Regions from separate parts of the Kosakonia beeri genome, predicted to be linked through region 3. Evidence: predicted binding sites of a transcription regulator. Region 3 holds the regulator's gene; each other region holds the start of a gene.

Region 1 (7,975 bases), 560 kb from region 3:
GCAACGGTGAGGATCAAGCTTGCTTTTGTTTTCATCTCGCTTTTACTCCACATAAGTTAGTGTTTGTAGGGCTTGCAGGTGAGGTTTCGCCCCGTCTTCGTGAGCGGGGCGCGATGTTGTTATTTGTACAAATCAATAGCCGACTGGAGCGGTGTAACGCCAAAGCGTTTGCCCAGTGCAATCAGTTCTTCCTGAGTGATGGTCTGTTTCATGCCGCCCATCGAATAGATTTTTACCAGTACTTCTGCGGACTTCTCCGCGGTGTCGATCAGGCCAAACGTTTCATCCAGCGTCGGGCCGCTGCCGAAGACGCCGTGGAACGGCCACAGTACCAGTGAGTGTTTCTGCATATCTGTGGCAGTTGCCTGACCGATTTCATCGGTGCCCGGCACCATCCACGGCAGAATGCCAACCCCGTCCGGGAAGACCACCAGACACTCTGTGCTGCCTTCCCACAGTTTACGGGTGATAAAGTCGGCGTTATTTTCCAGCACGTAGGTCAGCGCAATCAGATTAGTGGCATGGCAGTGCATGATGACCCGATCTTTGCCGCCTGTGGCTTTGATACGTTCGCAGTGGGATAAAAAGTGCGCCGGCAGCTCAGACGTCGGCACGGCTTCATGGGTCAGTCCCCACAGAATGTGGTAACCCGCGCCATCGCTGTCGACTTTGACCACGCCCAAATTCGCTGTCGGATCGAGCTGCACGTTGCGGAAGAATTTGCCTGAGCCGGTAACAATAAACGGCGTGTTCGCCAGCAATGGCATTGGCTGGCTCAGTGCAATGTACCGTGGCTTCTGATGGAAATCCGCCTCAAACGGCGCAATGTCCGCATCATCCAGACGCAGGGTCAGGTTGCCGCCGTTACGTTCATCCCAACCTTTCAGCCAGGCGTCGGAGGTGGCTTTAATCATCCCCTGGACGAACCAGGAATTAATAATGGTCTGCATAGTCTTGTTGTTCCTGTTAATACGGTGCGGGGTTTTCCCCTCACGCTGAAAAATTTTCCCCTCACCCTTGCCGGGGAGGGGTTAACGGGTTACCCGCGCTGGCTTAATACGTCTTTCTCATACGCGCGCACGCTTTCCAGCCACTGGCTACCTGCTGGGGTATCGTGGCGCTGGCAATACATCTCCCATACTGCCTGCCACGGCAGGGATTTTTGCTCTTCCAATAAGGCGAGCCGCGCGGTGTAATCGCCATCGGCTTCCAGTTTGCGCAGCTGCTCAACCGGTTCCAGCAATGCGCGCAGCAACGCTTTTTTCATGTTGCGCGTACCGATCACCCATGCGGCGATACGGTTAATAGAAGCGTCAAAGAAATCGAGACCGATATGCACGCGGTCAAACAGTTTGTGGCGGATGATTTCACTGGCAATGGCCTGGGTTTCATCATCCAGCAACACGACGTGGTCGCTGTCCCAGCGTACCGGGCGGCTGACGTGCAGCAGCAGACGCGGAACATAGAGCATGGCGGCGGAGATCTTGTCGGAGATCACTTCAGTCGGATGGAAGTGCCCGGCATCCAGACACAGTGCAGTCTGGCGGGTGGTGGCGTAGCCCAGATAGAACTCGTTGGAGCCCACGGTGTAACTTTCAGCACCAATACCGAACAGCTTGCTTTCGACGGCGTCGATATGGTGTGCCGGGTTAAGTTTTTCGCTGATGGCTTCATCCAGCGCATTTAGCAGACGCTGGCGGGGTGCCAGGCGGTCAACGGTGATGTCTTTCATGCCATCCGGGATCCAGATATTCATCACCGACGGCGTACCCAGTTGTTCACCGAACCAGGCAGAAACGCGGCGGCTGGCTTTGACATGGTCAATCCAGAACTGGCGGATCTCATCGTTAGCATGCGACAGAGTAAAGCCGTCCGCGCTCAGCGGGTGTGAGAAGCAGGATGGGTTAAAATCCAGCCCCAGTTTGTTGGTTTTGGCCCATTCCACCCAATTTCTGAAGTGCTCCGGTTTGATCTGATCGCGGCTCACCGGGGCATCTGCTTCCAGATAAAGCGCATGCAGGTTGACACGTTTGGGGCCGGGGATCAGGCTCAGCGCTTGCTCCAAATCGGCACGCAGTTCCATGGCGTTACGCGCTTTGCCAGGATAACTGCCGGTAGCCTGGATCCCGCCGGTCAGGCTACCTTCCGGGTTTTCGAAACCGGCTACATCATCGCCCTGCCAGCAGTGCATTGAGACCGGCAGGCGATCAAGCTGACGCAACGCCTCCTCGACATCAATACCCACAGCGGCGAAACGCTGTTTAGCAATTTCCCAGGCTTGTTCAAGTTGAGTGGTCATGCGCAAAGCTCCTTTGTCTGTCGTTTTTGCTGAAAGCGCGCGACATAGCGGGCGATTTCATTATCAGGATTGGGGGTAAAGGTGATCAGGTCGTGGTTAGCGACGACCACCTTGCGGAAGTCATCAACGTGGGTCAGTTCATCCAGCGTCATCAGTTGAATGCCGATATTGCCGAGCGTGGAGGCCTCAACCGGGCCAGCGATCACTGGCAGGCCGCAGGCGTCTGCGCACAACTGGTTCAGTAGCTGGTTCTGACAGCCGCCTCCGACAATATGCAGACGGGTAAAGGGGTGACCGCGCAGGCTCGCCAGTTCACCGAGTACGTCGGCATACAGCAGCGCAAGACTGTCGAAAATACAGCGCGCCAGTTCAGCCGAACTTTGCGGGGCCTGTTGGCCTGCTTCCCGGCAGGCGGCCTGGATTTCGGCACTCATATTGTCCGGGTTGATAAAGCGCTCATCGTTTGGATTGATGACAAAACAGCACGTGGCGATCTGTTCCGTTTGGGCAATCAGCGCCGGGAGATCGGTAATGCTTTGCTCTTTCAGAACGCGTTGCAGCAACCAGAGCCCCATGATGTTTTTCAGCACCCGATAACGCCCTTCTGCACCGCCTTCGTTGGTAATATTGGCCGCCAGCGCGTTCTCGCTGGTGTAAGGGGTTTTGCTCTCAAAACCCATCAGCGACCAGGTGCCTGACGATAAATACGCAGCATCTTTATCTGCCAGCGGTGCGGCAATAACGGCGCTGGCGGTGTCGTGACTGGCGACAGCGACGACTGGAATGCGATGATTCTGCGGGCACACCCAGTGACCAATCACATTTCCCGGGTGCGTTGGCGTGCCGAACCAGCGTGCAGGAACGCCAGCCCAGTCCAGCAGCGTGCTGTCCCAGTTATCTGTGTTGATGTTGACCAGTTGCGTGGTGGTGGCGTTGGTATATTCCCAATTCAGATTGCCGGTAAGACGGTAGCTAAAGTAATCCGGGATCAGCAGAGCATGATCGGCTTGCTCCAGTAATTCAGGCTGCTGTTCCGCCAGCGCCCGCAATTGATACAGGGTGTTGAACGGTAAAAACTGAATGCCGCTGCGCAGATAAATGTCGGTTTTGCCCGGTGCTTGCATCGCACGGTTCATGATGCCGTCGGTACGATTGTCGCGGTAGGCAACAGGCAGGCCGACACGTTCACCATGGCGGTTTATCAAAACATAGTCGACGCCCCAGGTGTCGATACCGATGCTGTCAGGTTGAATACCTTCTTCACACACCTTTTGCAGACCGAAGCGGATTTCGGCTTCCAGGCTATCAATATCCCAGCAGTCAACACCCTCAACCTTTTGCAGGCAGTTAACGAAACGGTGGATTTCGCGAAGCGAAAGTGTGCGTTGTTGGCGATCGTAACGCGCCAGCATGACGCGTCCGCTGGACGCGCCTAAATCAACGGCAACACAATGGCGAAAAGTCATGAGCGGGTCCTTCTTAGAGTCATTGCGAACAGTCTAAAAAAGGGCGAGGCGTTGTACCTTCTTGTTACGGACAGCGGCGATTTAGCGCTGGCAAGAAAGCAAAGATGAACGTGAGAGAGTTCACAGTTTCCAGTTATGGCGGGGTTTTCGGCCATTGTGACCCTGGCCACATTTCCCGATCTTTCCCGCCGTTTCTTGAAAAAACGGCAGGCTATGCGCGAAATAGTGTCGAAAATTTAAGGTGAGGTTGAGAACCCTTAATTACTATTTTGAGAACGTTTCTCATTGTTGGGTTGGGGGCAAGTATGACCGTACTTCATAGCGTGGATTTTTTCCCGTCAGGTAAATCACCTGTTGCCATTGAGCCGCGATTACCCCAGGCGGCTTTCCCTGAGCATCATCATGATTTTCATGAAATTGTGATCGTTGAGCATGGTACCGGCATTCATGTTTTTAACGGTCAGCCCTACACCATCAGCGGCGGTACAGTGTGCTTTGTGCGCGACCATGACCGGCACTTGTATGAACATACTGATAACCTTTGCCTGACGAATGTTCTGTACCGTTCGCCGGAGGCATTCCAGTTTTTATCGGGGCTGAATCAGCTTTTACCGCAAGAGCAGGATGGCCACTATCCGTCGCATTGGCGGGTGAATCAGCAGGCGCTTACGCAGGTTCGTGCCATCATCGGTCAGATGGAGGCGTCGGATAGCGAAATGGACACCCATGGCATTGCCAACCGTGAGATCTTGTTTATGCAGTTGCTGGTTTTATTGCGTAAAAGCAGCCTGCAAGAAGGGGCGGTGAATAATGATGCCCGATTGAATCAGTTGATGTTGTGGCTGGAAGATCACTTTGCGGAAGATGTGTGCTGGGAAACGCTGGCGGAACACTTTACGCTCTCACTGCGCACGCTGCACCGCCAGATGAAGCATTCTACGGGCCTGACGCCGCAGCGCTACCTCAACCGGTTAAGGCTTATTAAAGCGCGCCATATGCTGCGCCATAGCGATGACAGCGTAACGGATATTGCCTTCCGTTGTGGGTTTGGCGACAGCAACCACTTCTCAACGCTGTTCCGTCGTGAGTTCAACTGGTCGCCGCGCGATATCCGTCAGGGGCGTGATATGCTGCTTCAGTAACGAGAAGGCTATCACCGATTTTTTGCCGTGGATCCGCTAATAATGGCAGGTTGTTCACGGCAGAGGTGGCGTTGTGGCAGGTCAGTTAATCCTTCGTAAAGCAGACTTCTTTCCCCGCGCTGGCCAGGCCGTTGCGGTGGCGGATCGCTATCCGCAAAATGTCTTTGCCGAACATACCCATGAGTTTTATGAACTGGTGCTGGTATGGCGCGGCAACGGTTTGCATGTGCTTAATGGTCGCCCTTACCGCATTACCCGCGGTGATTTGTTTTATATCCGTGCGGAAGATTGCCATTCGTACGCGTCGGTTAACGATCTGGTGCTGCAAAATATTATCTATTGTCCGGAACGGCTGACCTTAAATCTTGATTGGGCAGCGCATATTCCCGGCCTGCATGGCTCAAATTGGGTACCGCACTGGCGTATTGGTAGCACAGGTATGGCACAGGCGCGGCAGGTCATTACGCAACTTGAGCATGAGAGCGCAAGGCCCGATCCGCTCGACAATCTCATGGCGGAAACACTGTTCGCGCAGCTCATATTGACGCTAAAACGCCACCGTTTCGCCACCGATAATCTTGCGGCCACCCACAGTGAAGCCCTGCTGGATAAGTTGATCACTGCGTTGTCCGGTAGTTTGAACCGCAGTTTTGTGCTGGAGCAGTTTTGCGAGCAGGAGCAGTGCAGTGAAAGGGCGTTGCGTCAGCAGTTTCGCACCCAGACCGGAATGACCATCAACCACTACTTGCGTCAGTTGCGTATTTGCCATGCGCAGTACCTGTTGCAGCATTCTGAGCAGATGATCAGCGAAATCGCCATGCAATGCGGGTTTGAAGACAGTAACTACTTTTCGGTGGTGTTTAGTCGTGAGGTAGGGATGACGCCAGGTCAGTGGCGTCATCGTAGTCGTATTGCAGCCTGATCAACTGGCCATGCCGAGGCCAACGATGTTGGCGGCGACAATGATCACCACACAACCCAGACTGAGAACCCCGACCGGCTGGCGGCCGGCGTTTTTCCACTCTTTCAGAACCAGCCCAACGATACCGCCGCACAGCACATAGAAGCTCATGTGCAGCATCCAACTGATGTAATCATACTGGGCCGGGATGCGTGCGTGACCCCACGCATAAAAAAAGAACTGCAAATACCACATCAACCCACCCAACGCGGACAGCAGAACATTACTAATAAGTAGCGGTTTTGCCAGCGAGAAGTCGGCTTTTATCGACAAGTTTTTCATTTTTGCCAGACGAATAAAACAGAAGCCGAGGTTTACCAGCGCACCGCCGCCCATGATCACCACATAGCTGGGCAATGCGGTGTATAGCGGGTCGATTCCCAGTGCTGCTGCGGCCTCGTGCATCGGTTTTGCGGCATTCATGGCGAAGGACATGCCAGCGGAAAACACGCCGCACATAATGGCCAGCGCCAGCCCTTTTTTCAGGCTGAACTCTTCTGCTTTGATGCCCATTTTGCGTTCTTTCAACTGGCCCGCACGCGTCACAATCGCCACGCCAACAAGGGCAACCAGCACGCCGAGCAACGTCATGCGACCGCCAGGGGTGCCAATTAACACATCGAAGTTACCATTAATAATCGGCGTCATTAGCGTACCGACAATCAGGGTGATGCCAATCGCGATACCAATGCCCATCGACATGCCCAAATAACGCATGGTCAGGCCATAGTTAATGTTGCCGATACCCCACATGGCGCCGAACAGGAACACTGGCAGTAGTGTGGAGGCATTAAACGAGCTGAAATAAGCCCAAAAATCAGGCAATAACAGCGCGCTGATAGTCCAGGGAAGGATCAACCAGGAGACGATGCCGCCGATTGACCACATGGTCTCCCAGGACCAGTGTTGCACTTTTTTAAACGGGGCATAGAAACAGGCTGCACTGGCCGCACCTATCAAATGCCATAAAATACCCATCGTAATCGCGTTACTCATTTTGGATCCTCTTTGTTTTTATCGCCGGGATACGAGCAGCCGACCCGATGAGTGTAAAAATCAGGCGCAGGATTAACCTTGAGGCGTTTGCCGCGTAACGGCGGGAGCTGGCAATGAGCGCGTTATGGAGGTGAGCGGCTTCACAATTTCAGTAACATAACCAAAAGTTATAACCTTATAAAAACTACGGCATTGATAAACATTTTCAATATCATTTAATTAACTATAATGAACCAACTGCTTACGCGGCATTAACACAGTAGCCGCTTACCTTTAATGGAGATGATCATGAGCTATACACTGCCTGCTCTGCCGTACGCGTATGATGCCCTTGAACCGCACTTCGACAAGCAAACGATGGAAATCCATCACACCAAACATCACCAGACTTATGTGAACAATGCAAACGCAGCGCTGGAAAGCCTGCCGGAGTTCGCAAATCTGCCTGTTGAAGAACTGATCACCAAGCTGGATCAGCTGCCAGCAGATAAAAAAACCGTGCTGCGTAACAACGCAGGCGGCCACGCTAACCACAGCCTGTTCTGGAAAGGCCTGAAAAAAGGCACCACCCTGCAGGGTGATCTGAAAGCCGCTATCGAACGTGACTTCGGTTCCGTTGATAACTTCAAAGCTGAATTTGAAAAAGCGGCTGCAACCCGCTTTGGTTCCGGCTGGGCGTGGCTGGTGCTGAAAGGCGACAAACTGGCGGTCGTTTCGACAGCAAACCAGGATTCCCCGCTGATGGGCGAAGCGATTTCTGGCGCGTCCGGCCTCCCGATCGTGGGCCTGGATGTGTGGGAACATGCTTACTATCTGAAATTCCAGAACCGCCGCCCGGACTATATTAAAGAGTTCTGGAACGTGGTGAACTGGGACGAAGCTGCTGCCCGTTTTGCTGCGAAAAAATAAGACGATTTCGTCGCTCACCCTGAGGTGAGATAAACCCCCGCCAGGCACTGCCGACGGGGGTTTTTTTATGGCAAAGTGTGAGCGCGCTAGCTAATAAAAACATTGATCCTAAAATAATGAAATAATGTTTTGTTATGTACGGTTGATCACTTTTCCCTCTCCGAAGTGGTTCTAACATCCTGTCATCAGCGCTGAGCGTCCC
Region 2 (7,975 bases), 1.2 Mb from region 3:
TACCCGCTTTATCACCGACAAACGGGCGCGCAATGACACGACCGATGTTGTAACCCCCTTCGGTCAGCTCTTCACGGGCGATTTCGCACAACTCATACAGCTTATCCAGACCAAACGTCTCTTCATGGCAGGCAATCTGGAATACCGAATCCGCCGAGGTGTAGAAGATCGGCTTGCCGGTTTTCATATGCTCTTCGCCAAGCTGGTCGAGGATCACCGTACCAGAGGAGTGGCAGTTGCCGAGATAACCCGGCAGATTAGCGCGCGCCACCAGTTTATCCAACAGCGCCTGCGGGAAGCTGTTTTCGGTGTCGCTGAAGTAGCCCCAGTCAAATAACACCGGTACACCGGCAATTTCCCAGTGGCCTGACGGGGTATCTTTACCCGACGAGAGTTCATGCGCCCATGCGTAAGCGCCAATAATATCGGCGTTGGCGTCCATCCCGGCAGGGATGAAACCGGCCGCACCTTCATGCGCCTTCGCCAGACCCAGACGGGTCAGATTCGGTAAGTTCAGCGGACCGTGACGACCGGTATTTGCTTCACCTTTAGCACAGGCTTCTGCAATGTGGCCGAGGGTATCGGAACCCACGTCGCCAAAGCGCTCCGCGTCTTCCGTCGCGCCGATGCCGAACGAGTCGAGCACCATAATAAATGCACGTTTCATATGTTCTCCGTACCTTGTGCTTTGTAAAAAAGCGATCAGATCAGTATATCGCTATTCGGTGATGCGGCGATAGACTGTTGGTGTCTCTTTTGGTGCGTTGTCACCTACCACAATCGCGGCTTTTACCGCTTTTGCCGCATCCTGCCAGCTGGCTTCGTCCTTCGCATGGATCACCGCAAGCGGGCGTTGGCCATCAACACTGTCCCCCAGGCGCGCCATCCCGGTAAAACCGACGCTGTAATCAATGCTGTCTGTCGCCTGACGGCGGCCACCGCCCATTGATACCACCGCCATCCCCAGCGCACGGGTATCCATGGCGGTAATAAAGCCTTCCTGATCCGCATATACCGCTTTGCTCAGCGTCGCGGTCGGCAAATAGTGGTCGTAGTTTTCGACAAAATCCGTTGGGCCTTTTTGTGCCGCCACCATACGGCCAAAAATTTCCGCCGCCTTACCGTTATCCAGCACCGTCTGCAATTTTGCCCGCGCTTCATGGTCATCTTTCGCCAGCTTGCCGGAAATCAACATCTCAACACAGAGTGCCATGGTGACGTCCAACAAGCGCGGGTTACGGTATTCGCCCGTCAGGAATTGCACGGCTTCGCGCACTTCAACGGCGTTGCCCGCGCTGGATGCCAGCACCTGGTTCATATCTGTCAGCAATGCGGTGGTTCGTACACCTGCGCCATTGGCCACGCCAACGATCGCTTCAGCCAGCTGTTCAGAAAGGGCGTAGGTCGGCATAAATGCCCCGCTGCCCACTTTCACATCCATGACCAGCGCATCCAGCCCTTCCGCCAGTTTTTTGGCGAGGATCGATGCCGTTATCAGCGGGATGGAGTCCACCGTTGCGGTAATGTCGCGGGTGGCATAAAAACGTTTGTCTGCCGGTGCCAGCGAGTTGGTCTGGCCAATAATCGCCACACCCACCTCTTTAATAATCTCGCGGAAGCGACTGTCCTGCGGGAAAATGTCAAAACCTGGGATCGCTTCCAGTTTATCGAGCGTACCGCCTGTATGGCCGAGTCCGCGCCCGGAAATCATAGGGATATAGCCACCGCAAGCCGCCACCATCGGGCCCAGCATTAACGAAGTCACATCGCCCACACCGCCAGTAGAGTGTTTATCGACTACCGGGCCGTTAAGATCGAGATGCTTCCAGTCCAGCACAGTGCCGGAATCCCGCATCGCCATGGTCAGCGAGACGCGCTCAGGCATGATCATATCGTGGAAGAAAATGGTCATTGCCAGCGCAGCTATTTGCCCTTCGGACACAGTGTTATCGCGAATTCCATTGATAAAAAAACGGATTTCTTCATCACTCAGTGCGAGACCATCGCGTTTTTTTCGAATAATTTCTTGAGCGAGAAACAAGGTAACCCCCTGAGGAAAGATACGGCCGGGCACCAGAACAGGCCCGGCGAAACATGGGTTAAGTCAGCCTGATAAGCAACACGCTATCAGACCATTATTAGTAGCTGCTCGCGCTCTTACCGTCGCCATGGCCCAGCGCTTTCAGCAGGCTCGCCAGCAGGCTGGACGCGCCAAAACGGTAGTGACGGGCATCGGCCCAGTCAGCACCTAATAATTCATCAGCAATAGCCAGGTACTGCTGTGCATCTTCCGCGCTGCGCACACCGCCTGCGGGTTTGAAGCCCACCGATTTTTCCACCCCCATATCACGGATCACTTCCAGCATGATGCGTGCGCTCTCTGGCGTCGCATTGACCGCCACTTTACCGGTCGAGGTTTTGATGAAATCCGCCCCTGCTTTGATGGCGATTTCAGACGCTTTACGGATCAGCGCCTCTTCTTTCAGTTCACCGGTTTCGATGATCACTTTCAGCAACACGCTGGCCGCAGCGCAGGCCTCTTTGCAGGCTTTTACCAGATCAAAACCTACCTGCTCGTTACCGGCAATCAGGGCGCGGTACGGGAAGACCACATCCACTTCATCGGCACCGTAAGCGATCGCCGCGCGGGTTTCCGCCAGCGCGATTTCAATGTCGTCGTTACCGTGCGGGAAGTTGGTTACCGTCGCAATACGTACATCCGGCGTACCCTGCGCGTTCAGCGTCTTACGTGCAATCGGAATAAAACGTGGATAAATACAGATTGCCGCCGTGTTGCCGACGGGCGTTTTCGCCTGATGACACAGGGCGATGACTTTCTCGTTAGTGTCATCGTCGTTCAGGGTGGTCAGGTCCATCAGTTTTAATGCACGCAGGCTGCTTGCAGTTAAATCAGTCATAATCTCTCCGACGGCTCATTGCCGATTTCTTGTTCGGGTCTGTTACTATTCTAACATTAACCCACCGTTACACTTCGACACCCATCACAGTTAATGAAAACTTAATTCACGCTTGCAAAACCATAATGAGACATTCATCAAATTTTTAGCTTCAATCTGCCGGTAATCGCCCGGGGAGCCACGCGGATCAAAAAGGGAGGCGCCCCGTCCTGCATACACTCCTCTTCCCCGTAAGGAACAAGAGGAACAATGATGTCCATATCTGTTGATCCCTTTTTGCTGTCGCACTGCCAGCAGATAGTCACCAGCCCGACGCTAACCCCGGAACAGAAGCGCCATTTTCTGGCGCTGGAGGCAGAAAACAGCCTGCCGTATCCGGCCCTGCCAGAAACCGCGCGCGCCGCGCTTGATAAGGGCGCGGTCTGCGATATGTTCGAAGGCCATGCCCCGTACAAACCACGCTATGTCCTGCCGGATTACGCCAAATTTCTCGCGAATGGCTCCGCGTGGCTGGAGCTGGAAGGTGCCAGTGACCTGGATGATGCCTTGTCGATGCTGACCATCCTCTATCACCATGTGCCTTCCGTCACTGCAATGCCGGTCTACCTCGGACAACTGGATGCGTTGCTACAACCGTATGTTAGAATTTTAACACAAGAAGAAATCGATATCCGAATAAAACGTTTCTGGCGCTATCTCGACCGCACACTGCCCGATGCGTTTATGCATGCGAACATTGGCCCGTTTGATGGCCCTGTTACGCGAGCCATATTGCGAGCCGACGCAGAGTTGAAGCAGGTTGCGCCCAATCTCACCTTTATTTACGATCCGCAAATTACGCCAGATGATCTGCTGCTCGAAGTCGCGCGTAATATCTGCTCATGCAGTAAACCCCACATCGCTAACGGCCCGATGCATGATAATATTTTCACAAAAGGCGGCTATGGCATTGTCAGTTGTTACAACTCGCTGCCCCTCGGCGGGGGCGGCAGCACACTGGTGCGGCTCAATCTGAAAATCATTGCTGAAGGCAGTGACTCGCTGGAGGATTTTTTCACGCACCAGTTACCGCATTACTGCCGCCAGCAAATGGCAGTTATCAATGCCCGCTGCGACTTCCTCTATCAAGAATCAGGTTTCTTTGAGCATAGCTTCCTGGTCCGGGAAGGTCTGATCGATGCCGATCGTTTTGTGCCCATGTTTGGCCTGTTCGGGCTGGCTGAAGCAGTAAATATTCTTTGTGATAAAGCCGGGTCCGGAGCACGCTACGGCAAAGATGAACAGGCCAATGCGATCGGCTACCGTATCAGCGAAGCCCTTGCAACATTCGTCGATAACACGCCAGTGAGCTATGGCTGGCGGCAGCGCGCCATGCTGCATGCACAGTCGGGGATCAGTTCAGATATCGGCACAACGCCGGGCGCACGTCTGCCCTATGGCGATGAGCCGGATCCGATCACACATCTCCTTACCGTGGCACCGCATCACGCCTGGTACAGTGCCGGGATCAGCGACATTTTGACCCTCGACGAAACCATCAAACGCAACCCGCAGGCGCTGGTTCAGCTCTGCCTCGGGGCCTTTAAGGCTGGTATGCGAGAGTTTACCGCCAACATCGCGGGTAACGATCTTGTGCGGGTAACCGGTTATATGGTGCGTCTTTCGGATCTGGAGAAATTCCGTGCCGCGGGATCGCGCACCAATACCACCTGGCTCGGTGAAGAGGCAGCGCGCAACACCCACATTCTTGAGCGGCAACCCCGTGTGATAAGCCATGAACAGCAAATGCGCTTTCGTCAGTAAGCTCATTCCCTTTTCGTGCGTAGACGGTCCGGGAAGCAGACTGGCGCTGTTCTTACAGGGCTGCAATATGCGCTGCAAGAACTGCCATAACCCCTGGACCATTGGGCGTTGCAATCACTGTGGTGAATGTGTGCCCACTTGCCCGAATAAGGCATTAACGCTGACGGGCAGGCAGGTTATCTGGCAGGCGCATCATTGCCAGCAGTGTGATACCTGCCTGCATGTGTGCCCGCAACAAGCCACACCAATGGCACAGCCGATGTCAGTGGCAATGGTACTGGCACAGATCCGCAAAACAGCGCCCTTTATTGAAGGCATCACCGTCAGCGGCGGTGAGGCCACGCTGCAGTTACCCTTTTTGCACGCGCTGTTTACCGCCATACACGATGATCCACAACTTCGGCATCTGAGCTGCCTGGTGGACAGCAACGGTCTGCTCAGTGAAACCGGCTGGCGTAGATTGTTACCGGTTTGCCACGGCGCGATGATCGATCTGAAAGCCTGGACAAGTGAGCTGCATCGCTATCTTACCGGGCGGGACAACCGGCAGGTAAAAGAGAGCCTGCGTCTGCTGGCGGCGGAGCATAAACTGGCGGAGCTACGTTTATTGTTGATCCCTGAGCACAGCGATTATCTGGCACATATAGATGCGCTGGCGGCGTTCATTGGTGAGCTTGGGGAGGTGCCGGTGCGTCTGAATGCGTTCCATGCCCATGGCGTGTTCGGCGAGGCCCAAAACTGGCGTAGCGCCACGTCAGAAGACATTGAACCGCTGGCGGAGGCGCTGGAAGAGCGTGGAGTTAGAACCGTACTTCGACCAGCGCTATACCTGTAATGCAAACAACTGACGTGTGTTTGCCAGCAATGCCTCAGCAATGTCTTCTGCGGGTTCCGGGCGCAGTTCACACAGCGTTGTAAAGACGCGAGCGGCTTGTTCCGGCCGGTTGGGCTGACCCTGAAAACCGTTTAACGGCATATCCGGCGCGTCCGTTTCCAGTAACAGCGCGGAAAGCGGCAGCTGCGCCATTACATCACGGGTTTTACTCGCTCGGGGGTAAGTAATCGTGCCGCCCACGCCAATGCAGTAGCCCAGCTCAACAAAACGTTGTGCTTGCTGCAGGCTGCCGGCGAAACCGTGTACCACGCCTTTGCGCGGCAAATCATGCTTTTTCAGGTGCATCGCCAGTTTGTCGTGGGTTCGACGAGAGTGAAGGATGACCGGTAAGTCATAGCGCTTCGCCAGTTTCAGCTGCGCATCCAGTAACTGTTGCTGGCGTTCAAACTGCGGATCCTCACGGTAGAGATCGAGGCCGATCTCACCAATCGCGACCACGGCATCGGCTTGTGCGGCCAGGCACTCCTGAAGAATATCCAGACTTTCTCCGTTATGTTCCTCAATCACGATGGGATGCAAACCCAGCGCGGCATAAAGCGCAGCGTGCTGGCGGGCTAAATCACAGACGCGCTCAAAATAGCGGGCCGCAATGGCCGGCACGATGATCTGCCCGACGCCCGCAGCAGCGGCACGGGCAATGCTGGCGGTTTCATCTCCGGAGAAGGGAGGGAAATCAAAATGACAATGGGTGTCGATAAAGCGAAAACTCACGCCGTATCCTCTTTATTGATTGGCAAATCGTTAGCCTGCGGCGCAATGACCAGCGGCGTATCCAGCGCATCGTTAGCCACCGGCGCAGGAGGCACAACCCGGGTTGCCAGAAGCGGCGGATGGCGTACCAGTGGCGGAGTTTGTGCCAGTAATTTACCCACTGTCGCCAGAAAATAACGCCCGCACAGTCGCCCAATTTTATAGTCATCACGCAGCGCGGGAAGACGGCTCCCCAACGCCATACTGTTCAGTATCTTAGGAGGATAGATCTCAAAAATACGCAGCTTACCCGGCGGGGTTTCGATGAATTTTTGAATGGCTAAATAACTTTTTTCATGGTGCTGCACCAGGTTAACCAGCGGTTGCAGACTGCTCTCCCCCAGCCAGCGTTCCATGCGTTTAAACCACTGCGGCGTATAATACATTTGCGACGGTACCGTGCGGATCACCACAATGGTTTTTGCCCCGCGTTTAGCCGCTTCCTGCACCGGAATGGCATCGCTGACGCCGCCGTCCAGATAGTTGATACCTTCCAGTGAGACGCCCGGTCGGTAAAAACCGGGGATCGCACTCGAAGCCCGAATTAAATCCAGCCAGGTTTGGTGCGTCGGCGCGAAATACTCTGCCGTGTAGTCATCCTGCCGGCAGGCGCACATGTAAAACGCTTTGCCGCCCTCAAAGGCGCGCGCAGCGGTGTCCATCGCCAGTGGCATTTTGCTTGCGGTTGATTCTACCAGCCAGTCAAGGTCTATCAGGTTGCCACCGCGGACAAACCGCACCGGGTCAAAAAAATCGCGCTGCGTCGTGTAACGCATAATCACTTTACGGGCATAACCGGGCTGGTTACAGACATAAGCTGACAGGTTTTGCGCGCCCGCAGAAGTTCCAAAATAGAGCTCGAAAGGGTTAAATTCTGCGCGCATAAATTCATCCAGCACCCCGGCGGTAAAAATGCCACGCTGGCCGCCACCTTCGCACACCAGCGCGAGGCGACCAGGCCGAAATGGTTTTAACGCCAGCGGCGCAATATTGCCGAGCGTTACGGGAATATACTGCCCCACGCTGCTTTCCTTTCAGAAACGTCATGCCTGACAAAGTAACGTAATTTATAGTCCGCTGAAACAGCAAAGCCAGTCACGAGGACTGGCTTTAATGTAACCGAAGTTTAAGCGTGTTATTCGCTATGGACGCCGACGACCCATAAACAGGCTCACCAGGAACAGGATAATACCGACGATGAAGACAATTTTCGCGGCGCCTGCTGCCGTGCCTGCCAGGCCACCAAAGCCCAGAGCGGCGGCAATTAACGCGATAACCAGAAATATAATGCCCCAACGAAACATAAGACTCTCCTTTACCATAGTTAATGTCGACCGCTTACGGTGAGCGCTCAGGATGCTCACCCGCGTGATTTTCCCGGTACGTGCTTGTCATATCCGGCAACAGCCGGGCAGTGACGTTTTCAGGATCTGTTACTTAACTTTGAGATCGTTTTTCACGCTCTTCACACCATCAATGGCTTTGGCGATGCTTTCAGCGCGTTCACTTTGAGCTTGTGAATCAACGGTACCCGACAACTGGACAACGCCGTCTGTGGTTTCCACTTTAACCTTACGGGAAGGGACCACATCGTCGGCCAGCAGTTTGG
Region 3 (7,975 bases):
CGTCATCCAATACGTCCTCAATGGGTAAATGGCAGACAGCGGTAATGTAATGTAATCGCTGGTTTTCTTGTGTCTTTATGAAGCTGTCTGTAAGGGGTAATACGTTACAACAGCAGCAAAGTATTAAACAGCCTAATTGTTAGCAAGTATAATAACCGTCTATTAACTTAAATTTTTTATTATGATGGCAGATATTACACCGGCAAATTTCCTTGAAGATCAGGGAGAAGCGCACAATTTTCATCCGATGCCGGGTGCGCGCAATCCGCATCTACAAACGATGCTGCCACGCCTTTTACGTCGTCGCCTGCAGTTTGAACCGTGGTGGCAGCGTCTTGAGCTGCCGGATGGCGATTTTGTCGATCTCGCCTGGAGTGAAGAACCGTACCAGGCGCGGCATAAACCGCGCCTGGTGGTATTTCACGGCCTTGAAGGCAGCCTGCATAGCCCTTACGCGCACGGTCTGGTTCATGCGGCGAAGGCGCGCGGCTGGCTGGGGGTCGTCATGCATTTTCGCGGTTGCAGCGGTATTCCTAATCGCCTGAATCGCATTTACCACTCTGGTGAGACCGAAGACGGCACCTGGTTTTTGCAATGGCTGCGTCAGGAACTGGGTGCCGCGCCAACGGCAGCCGTTGGGTACTCGCTCGGCGGTAATATGCTTGGCTGCCTGCTGGCAAAAGCAGAGGATGACTTGCCCGTCGATGCAGCGGTCATTGTCTCTGCGCCACTGGTGCTGGAAGCGTGCAGTTATCATATGGATAAGGGTTTCTCACGCGTTTATCAGCGCTATTTACTCAATCTGCTGAAAGCCAACGCAGCGCGAAAATTACGCGCTTACCCCGGCTCGCTCCCGTTAACGTTGTCGGCGTTGCGCAAAGTACGCCGCATCCGTGAGTTTGACGACCTGATCACCGCGAAGATCCACGGCTTCGCCGACGCACTGGATTATTACCGACGCTGCAGCGCCATGCCGGTACTGCCGGACATCCGTAAACCGACCTTGATTATTCACGCCAAAGACGATCCTTTTATGGATCATAATGTGATCCCGGATGCCGGACATTTGCCGGCAAATATTGAGTATCAGTTAACGGAGCATGGCGGCCACGTGGGTTTTGTCGGCGGCACACTGCGTCGCCCGGAAATGTGGCTTGAGACACGTATTCCGGACTGGCTCTCTCCCTGGCTGGAGGCGAAATGATTATTCCATGGCAAGAGATCGAAACCGCAACGCTGGATAACCTGATTGAGAGCTTTGTCTTGCGCGAAGGCACCGATTATGGTGAACATGAACGCTCGCTTGAACAAAAGGTCGCCGATGTTAAACGGCAATTGCAACGCGGCGAAGCAGTGCTGGTGTGGTCTGAACTGCACGAGACAGTCAATATTATGCCGCGCGGGCAATTCCACGATTAACGGGGTGCATGGCGGCTGACTATACTGAAAATAATCATTAATTCAGGGAGTTATTATGTCTGCCAAACACCCGGTCATTGCCGTCACCGGCTCCAGCGGTGCGGGAACGACCACCACCAGCCTCGCTTTTCGTAAGATCTTCGCGCAACTGGGTATGCAGGCGGCGGAAGTTGAAGGCGACAGTTTTCATCGCTATACCCGCCCGGAAATGGATATGGCGATCCGCAAAGCGCGCGATCTTGGGCGGCATATCAGTTACTTCGGGCCGGAAGCTAACGATTTTGGCCTGCTCGAACAGACCTTCAGCGAATATGGCCAGACCGGCAAAGGTCAGGCGCGGAAGTATCTCCATACCTACGATGAAGCCGTGCCCTGGAACCAGGTACCGGGTACGTTTACCCCCTGGCAGCCATTGCCTGAACCCACAGATGTACTTTTTTACGAAGGGCTGCACGGTGGCGTGGTCACCCCACAGCATGACGTATCACGTTATGTTGATTTGCTGGTCGGCGTAGTGCCAATTGTTAATCTGGAGTGGATCCAGAAACTGGTGCGCGACACCAGCGAACGCGGCCACTCGCGCGAAGCGGTAATGGATTCCGTGGTACGCTCCATGGAAGATTACATTAACTTTATTACCCCGCAGTTCTCGCGCACGCATATCAACTTTCAACGTGTACCAACCGTGGATACCTCGAACCCTTTTGCCGCGAAAGGCATTCCTTCGCTGGATGAAAGTTTTGTGGTGATCCACTTTCGTAATCTGGAAGGGATTGATTACCCATGGCTTCTGGCGATGCTGCAAGGCTCGTTTATTTCCCATATGGACACGCTGGTGGTGCCTGGCGGAAAAATGGGGCTGGCGATGGAGCTAATCATGACGCCGCTGGTGCAACGGTTGATGGAAGGGAAAAAGATAAAATAGCGTTAGGGGAACCCGGTAACGCCACGCTACCGGGCTGAGCACATCAGGCTTCTATGACTTCGTAGGAATGGGTGATGTTCACCGCCTTTTCCAGCATCAACGCCACGGAGCAGTACTTCTCCGCAGAGAGATCCACCGCACGGGAAACCGCAGCATCTTTCAGCGCTTTGCCGGTGACGATAAAGTGCAGATTGATATGGGTGAACAGACGCGGGGCTTCTTCGCGACGCTCTGAGGTCAGCTTCACTTCGCAGTCGGTAACGTCATGGCGCCCTTTCTGCAGGATAGACACCACATCAATGGCGCTGCACCCGCCTGCGGCCATCAGCACCATTTCCATCGGGCTTGGTGCTTTATCGCCTGAGTTGCCATCCATCAGGATTTGGTGGCCCGAGGCGGACTCACCGAGGAAGGTTAACCCTTCAACCCATTTCACACGTGCCTGCATTTTTCTTTACTCCGAAGTGGCAATTTTCTTTACAGATTACGCGTACATAAGAAAAGTCGCAACGGAAGGCGACCTGCGTCATGCTGAAGCGAGACACCAGGAGACAGGCGGTTAAAGCTATGCTAAAACAATCTGGATGCTACAGAAAAAATGGATGTCACGCAGACACGCCTGACATCACACTTTAGAGACCGCAGATGACGCTGACGGTCCACTTCCGAGGATTTGGAAGCGAATACACAAAGTCGAACGATAACGTGTATAGATTGCAACCCCAGGGGCAGGGTGCACATCCTGTGTCTGGTGACAGCTTATAACAGAGGATAATCGCGCATGGTGCTTGGCAAACCGCAAACAGACCCGACTCTCGAATGGTTCTTGTCTCATTGCCACATTCATAAGTACCCGTCGAAGAGCACGCTGATTCACCAGGGTGAAAAAGCGGAAACGTTGTATTACATCGTTAAAGGCTCAGTGGCAGTGCTGATCAAGGATGAAGAAGGTAAAGAGATGATCCTCTCTTACCTGAATCAGGGAGATTTTATCGGTGAACTGGGCCTGTTCGAAGAAGGTCAGGAGCGCAGTGCGTGGGTACGCGCTAAGACCGCATGTGAAGTGGCCGAAATTTCCTATAAAAAATTCCGTCAGTTAATCCAGGTAAACCCGGACATTCTGATGCGCCTTTCCTCGCAAATGGCGCGTCGCCTGCAGGTCACTTCAGAGAAAGTCGGCAACCTCGCGTTCCTTGACGTGACAGGTCGCATTGCCCAAACGCTGTTGAACCTGGCGAAACAGCCAGACGCAATGACTCACCCGGACGGTATGCAAATTAAAATTACCCGTCAGGAAATTGGTCAGATCGTCGGTTGCTCGCGCGAAACAGTGGGCCGTATTTTGAAAATGCTGGAAGATCAAAATCTCATTTCCGCACACGGTAAAACTATCGTGGTTTACGGAACCCGTTAATCGACAAAACGGCGCGCCGCTTATCCGGTGCGCCGTTTTTGTTTTCTCATGTGGCGCAGGCTGATTTATCACCCCGAAATCAACTACGCACTGCGGCAAACGCTGGTGTTATGTTTGCCTGTGGCCATCGGCTTAATCGTCGGTCATTTGCAACAAGGTTTGCTGTTCTCCCTCGTGCCCGCCTGCTGCAACATTGCAGGTCTTGATACCCCCCATAAACGTTTCTTTAAACGCCTGATTATTGGCGGCTCGCTGTTTGCAGGATGCAGCCTCGCGGTACAACTGCTGCTTGCAGAGAACCTGCCCCTGCCGCTGATCCTCACCGGCATGACATTATTACTTGGCGTGACCGCCGAAATCAGTGCACTGCATGGGCGGTTACTCCCGGCCTCGCTGATTGCTGCCATCTTTACCCTGAGCCTTGCCGGCAGTATGCCAATATGGCAACCGTTACTGATTTATGCGCTTGGTACCTTGTGGTACGGGCTGTTTAACTGGTTCTGGTTCTGGATGTGGCGGGAACAACCGCTGCATGAAACGATAAGCCTGCTTTACCGTGAACTGGCGGACTACTGCGAAGCCAAATACAGCCTGCTGACGCAGCACAAAGATCCAGAAACCGCCCTGCCACCGCTGCTGGCCCGCCAGCAAAAAGTCGTGGATATGATAAGTCAGTGTTATCAGCAACTGCATATGCTGGCCGCGAACCAGCACAATGATTACAAGCGTATGTTGCGCGTGTTCCAGGTCGCGCTGGACCTACAAGAGCACATCTCTGTCAGTTTGCACCAGCCAGAAGAAGTGCAAAAGTTGGTGGAGCAAAGCCATGCCGAGCAGGTGATACGCTGGAATGCGCAAACCGTTGCTGCACGCCTGCGTGTGCTGGCCGATGATATTCTCTATCACCGATACCCTACGCGTTTCACGATGGATAAGCAGGTTGGTGCGCTGGAGAAAATCGCCCGCCAGCATCCGGATAACCCGGTCGGGCATTTTTGCGCCTGGCACTTTAGCCGTATCGCCCGCGTTTTACGCACCCAACGCCCTCTGTACAGCCGGGATTTAATGGCTGAAACGCAGCGCCGCCTGCCTCTGATCCCGGCGTTAAAAAGTTATCTTTCACTGAAGTCTTCCGCACTTCGCAATGCCGCACGCATTAGCGTCATGCTCAGTGTTGCCAGCCTGATGGGCAGCGCCCTGCATTTACCCAAGCCATATTGGATCATGATGACCGTGATGTTTGTTACGCAAAATGGCTACGGCGCAACACGGGTTCGCATTGTGCACCGTGCTGCAGGCACGCTTGCAGGTCTGGTGATTGCGGGTATCACACTGCATTTCCACGTACCACAGGGATATACGCTGGCGGCGATGCTGCTGATCACGCTGATCAGTTATCTCATTATCCGCAAGAATTACGGCTGGGCGATGGTCGGTTTTACCATAACTGCGGTGTACACCCTGCAGTTGCTGACGCTGAATGGCGAGGAGTTTATCGTCGCCAGATTTATCGACACCGTGATAGGTTGCCTGATTGCCTTTGGTGGCATGGTCTGGTTGTGGCCACAGTGGCAAAGCGGCCTGCTGCGGCAAAACGCCCATGATGCGCTGGAAACTTATCAGGAGGCCCTCCGCCTGATCCTCAGCGACAATCCGCAGCCAACACCGTTGGCATGGCAGAGAATGCGCGTAAACCAGGCGCATAATGCGCTATTCAACTCGTTGAATCAGGCTATGCAGGAGCCGGGCTTCAACACCCGTTACCTGGAAGATATGAAGCTGTGGGTGACGCACAGCCAGTTTATTGTTGAACATATCAACGCCATGACGACGCTTGCACGCGAGCACACCATGCTTACCCCGGATCTGGCGCAGCGCTACCTACAGTCATGTGAAATTGCGCTGCAACGCTGTCAGCAGCGGCTGGAATACGATGGGCCTGGCGAGTCGGGAGATGCAAATATTCTGGAGTCGCCGGAGACGCTGACCCACGGGCCAATGAGCACGCTGGAACAGCACCTGCAACGTATAGTGGGGCATCTGAACACCATGCACACTATTTCGTCGGTGGCATGGCGTCAGCGCCCACATCATGGTATCTGGCTGAAGAGACGCCTTAACCGTTGATCACTTTATCTACCGCTACCGCGAAGCGATTTAGCCCTTCTTCAATATCCTGCGCATCGATAATCAGCGACGGCGCAAAACGCATTACATCCGGCCCGGCATTCAGTACCATCACACCCGCCCCGGCAGCGGCATACAGGAAGTCACGCGCGCGACCTTTGTACTGAGGTTTCAGTTCCGCGCCAATCAGTAACCCCATGCCGCGAATGTCGCTGAACAGGTCGAATTTTTCATCAATGTGCTGTAACTGCTGAACGAACAGCTGCCGCTTGTCATTCACGCCATTCAGCACTTTCGGCGTATTGATAATGTCGAATGCGGTGCCGGCAACGGCGCACGCCAGCGGGTTTCCGCCATACGTAGAACCGTGTGAACCGGCATGGAAAACACTGGCAATCTCATGCGTGGTGAGCATAGCGCTGATCGGGAAACCACCACCCAGTGCTTTTGCGCTGGTGAGAATGTCCGGCGTCACACCATAGTGCATATAAGCAAACAGTTCGCCACTACGCCCCATGCCGCACTGCACTTCATCAAAGACCAGCAGCGCATTGTGCTGATCGCACAGATCGCGCAGGCCCTGGAGGAATTCCGGCGTTGCCGCTGTCACGCCGCCTTCACCCTGGATTGGCTCCACCACCACTGCGCAGGTGTGGTCATCCATCACCGCTTTTACCGCGTGCAGATCGTTAAACGGGACGTGGATGATATCTGCCGGTTTCGGGCCAAAACCATCGGAATACTTCGGCTGGCCGCCGACGCTTACGGTAAACAGTGATCGCCCGTGGAAAGCATTATGGAAAGCAATGATTTTGGTCTTATAAGGACTGTGGCGCGTCGATGCATAAAAACGCGCCAGCTTGAATGCTGTCTCGTTAGCTTCCGTTCCGGAGTTCATAAACACCACGCGCTCGGCAAAGGTGGCATTAATCAACTTGCGCGCCAGGCGCAGCGCAGGCTCGTTGGTAAAGACGTTACTGGTGTGCCACAGTGTTTCACCCTGAGTTTTTAGCGTCTCGACCAGCGCCGGATGGCAATGTCCCAGAGCCGTCACCGCAATTCCCGCAGCAAAATCAACGTACTCTTTACCCTGCTGATCCCACACGCGACTGCCTTTTCCCTTGACCGGGATAAACTCGGCCGGTGCGTAAATTGGCAGAATATCGTCATCGAAGTTTGCACGTGTTACCGCGTCTTGCTGAGTTGCCATGGCTTGCCCATCCAGTTTAGTGTTGCAATGATTATGAAAATATAATCACGAAATATGCATAAAAAATCACTGCATGGCAACCAGAAATCAGCGTAAGAGGAAGTTTTTCAGTAACTGATGGCCCTGCTCGCTAAGGATGCTCTCCGGGTGAAACTGCACGCCTTCCAGATCCCAATACCGATGACGGATCCCCATAATTTCACCGCTTTCGCTCCAGGCCGTTACCTCGAATTCATCGGGCAAGGTTGGCGGATCGATCACTAATGAGTGATAACGCGTAACGGTTAAGGGATTATTAAGCCCGGCAAACACACCGGTGCCATGGTGGGTTACCGGTGAGGTCTTGCCATGCATTACTTTCGCGGCGCGCACAATGGTTGCGCCAAAAACTTGCGCAATGGCCTGGTGGCCAAGGCAGACACCAAGGATCGGTAATGTGCCGCTGTAGTGACGAATCACTTCTAGCGAAACCCCGGATTCATCAGGCGTACAAGGGCCGGGGGAGATAACAATTTTGGCTGGTGCAAGGCGGGCGACATCCGCCAGCTCTATGTCATCATTACGTTTTACTTCTACATGCGCACCCAGTTCACAAAAATATTGATACAGGTTCCAGGTAAAAGAGTCGTAATTGTCGATAAGCAGGATCATGGCGGCCTCTGGGATAGCAAACCGCGCTAGTTTACCCGCTTTCGCTGGCTTCGCTTACCACTTTGCTGAAGATCGCGTACAGAGGCTCTAAATCGCCCATCGCTCCGCTCTGGTTAGCTGCACTCCAGCGCTCAGGTTTGATCCCCCGCCAGTCGACGGAAAACCCCGCATGCAGCGCCAGTTGTTCGAAGAAAATCCGCTGGGCAATGCCGTTCCCAAGACGGAATGG

What was found. The regulator CRP, encoded in region 3, controls carbon source genes, mostly activating them, when cyclic AMP is high. The targets are predictions, from matches to a motif close to ATGTGANNNNNNTCACAT.
Region 1: the regulator CRP is predicted to act here: its motif matches at 3,920-3,937, upstream of rhaS (HTH-type transcriptional activator RhaS).
Region 2: the regulator CRP is predicted to act here: its motif matches at 3,044-3,061, upstream of deoC (deoxyribose-phosphate aldolase).

Annotation. Positions count from the first base shown of each region.
Region 1 is NZ_CM135106.1:4,810,428-4,818,402, reverse strand. It holds gene rhaS (rhamnose ABC transporter substrate-binding protein) at 1-35, opposite strand, end outside; gene rhaD (rhamnulose-1-phosphate aldolase) at 120-950, opposite strand; gene rhaA (L-rhamnose isomerase) at 1,040-2,299, opposite strand; gene rhaB (rhamnulokinase) at 2,296-3,765, opposite strand; gene rhaS (HTH-type transcriptional activator RhaS) at 4,071-4,907, shown strand; gene rhaR (HTH-type transcriptional activator RhaR) at 4,981-5,829, shown strand; gene rhaT (L-rhamnose/proton symporter RhaT) at 5,830-6,864, opposite strand; gene sodA (superoxide dismutase [Mn]) at 7,153-7,773, shown strand.
Region 2 is NZ_CM135106.1:4,185,439-4,193,413, forward strand. It holds gene deoB (phosphopentomutase) at 1-667, opposite strand, end outside; gene deoA (thymidine phosphorylase) at 719-2,041, opposite strand; gene deoC (deoxyribose-phosphate aldolase) at 2,139-2,918, opposite strand; gene ACUY4S_RS19775 (YjjI family glycine radical enzyme) at 3,171-4,721, shown strand; gene ACUY4S_RS19780 (YjjW family glycine radical enzyme activase) at 4,693-5,556, shown strand; gene ACUY4S_RS19785 (metal-dependent hydrolase) at 5,545-6,327, opposite strand; gene ACUY4S_RS19790 (patatin-like phospholipase family protein) at 6,324-7,388, opposite strand; gene ACUY4S_RS19795 (DUF1328 domain-containing protein) at 7,509-7,670, opposite strand; gene osmY (molecular chaperone OsmY) at 7,800-7,975, opposite strand, start outside.
Region 3 is NZ_CM135106.1:447,683-455,657, reverse strand. It holds gene ACUY4S_RS02155 (toxic anion resistance protein) at 1-6, opposite strand, end outside; gene ACUY4S_RS02150 (hydrolase) at 185-1,204, shown strand; gene ACUY4S_RS02145 (YheU family protein) at 1,201-1,419, shown strand; gene ACUY4S_RS02140 (phosphoribulokinase) at 1,475-2,344, shown strand; gene ACUY4S_RS02135 (OsmC family protein) at 2,388-2,792, opposite strand; gene crp (cAMP-activated global transcriptional regulator CRP) at 3,126-3,758, shown strand; gene ACUY4S_RS02125 (YccS/YhfK family putative transporter) at 3,807-5,885, shown strand; gene argD (bifunctional acetylornithine/succinyldiaminopimelate transaminase) at 5,875-7,095, opposite strand; gene pabA (aminodeoxychorismate synthase component 2) at 7,183-7,746, opposite strand; gene ACUY4S_RS02110 (putative adenosine monophosphate-protein transferase Fic) at 7,778-7,975, opposite strand, start outside.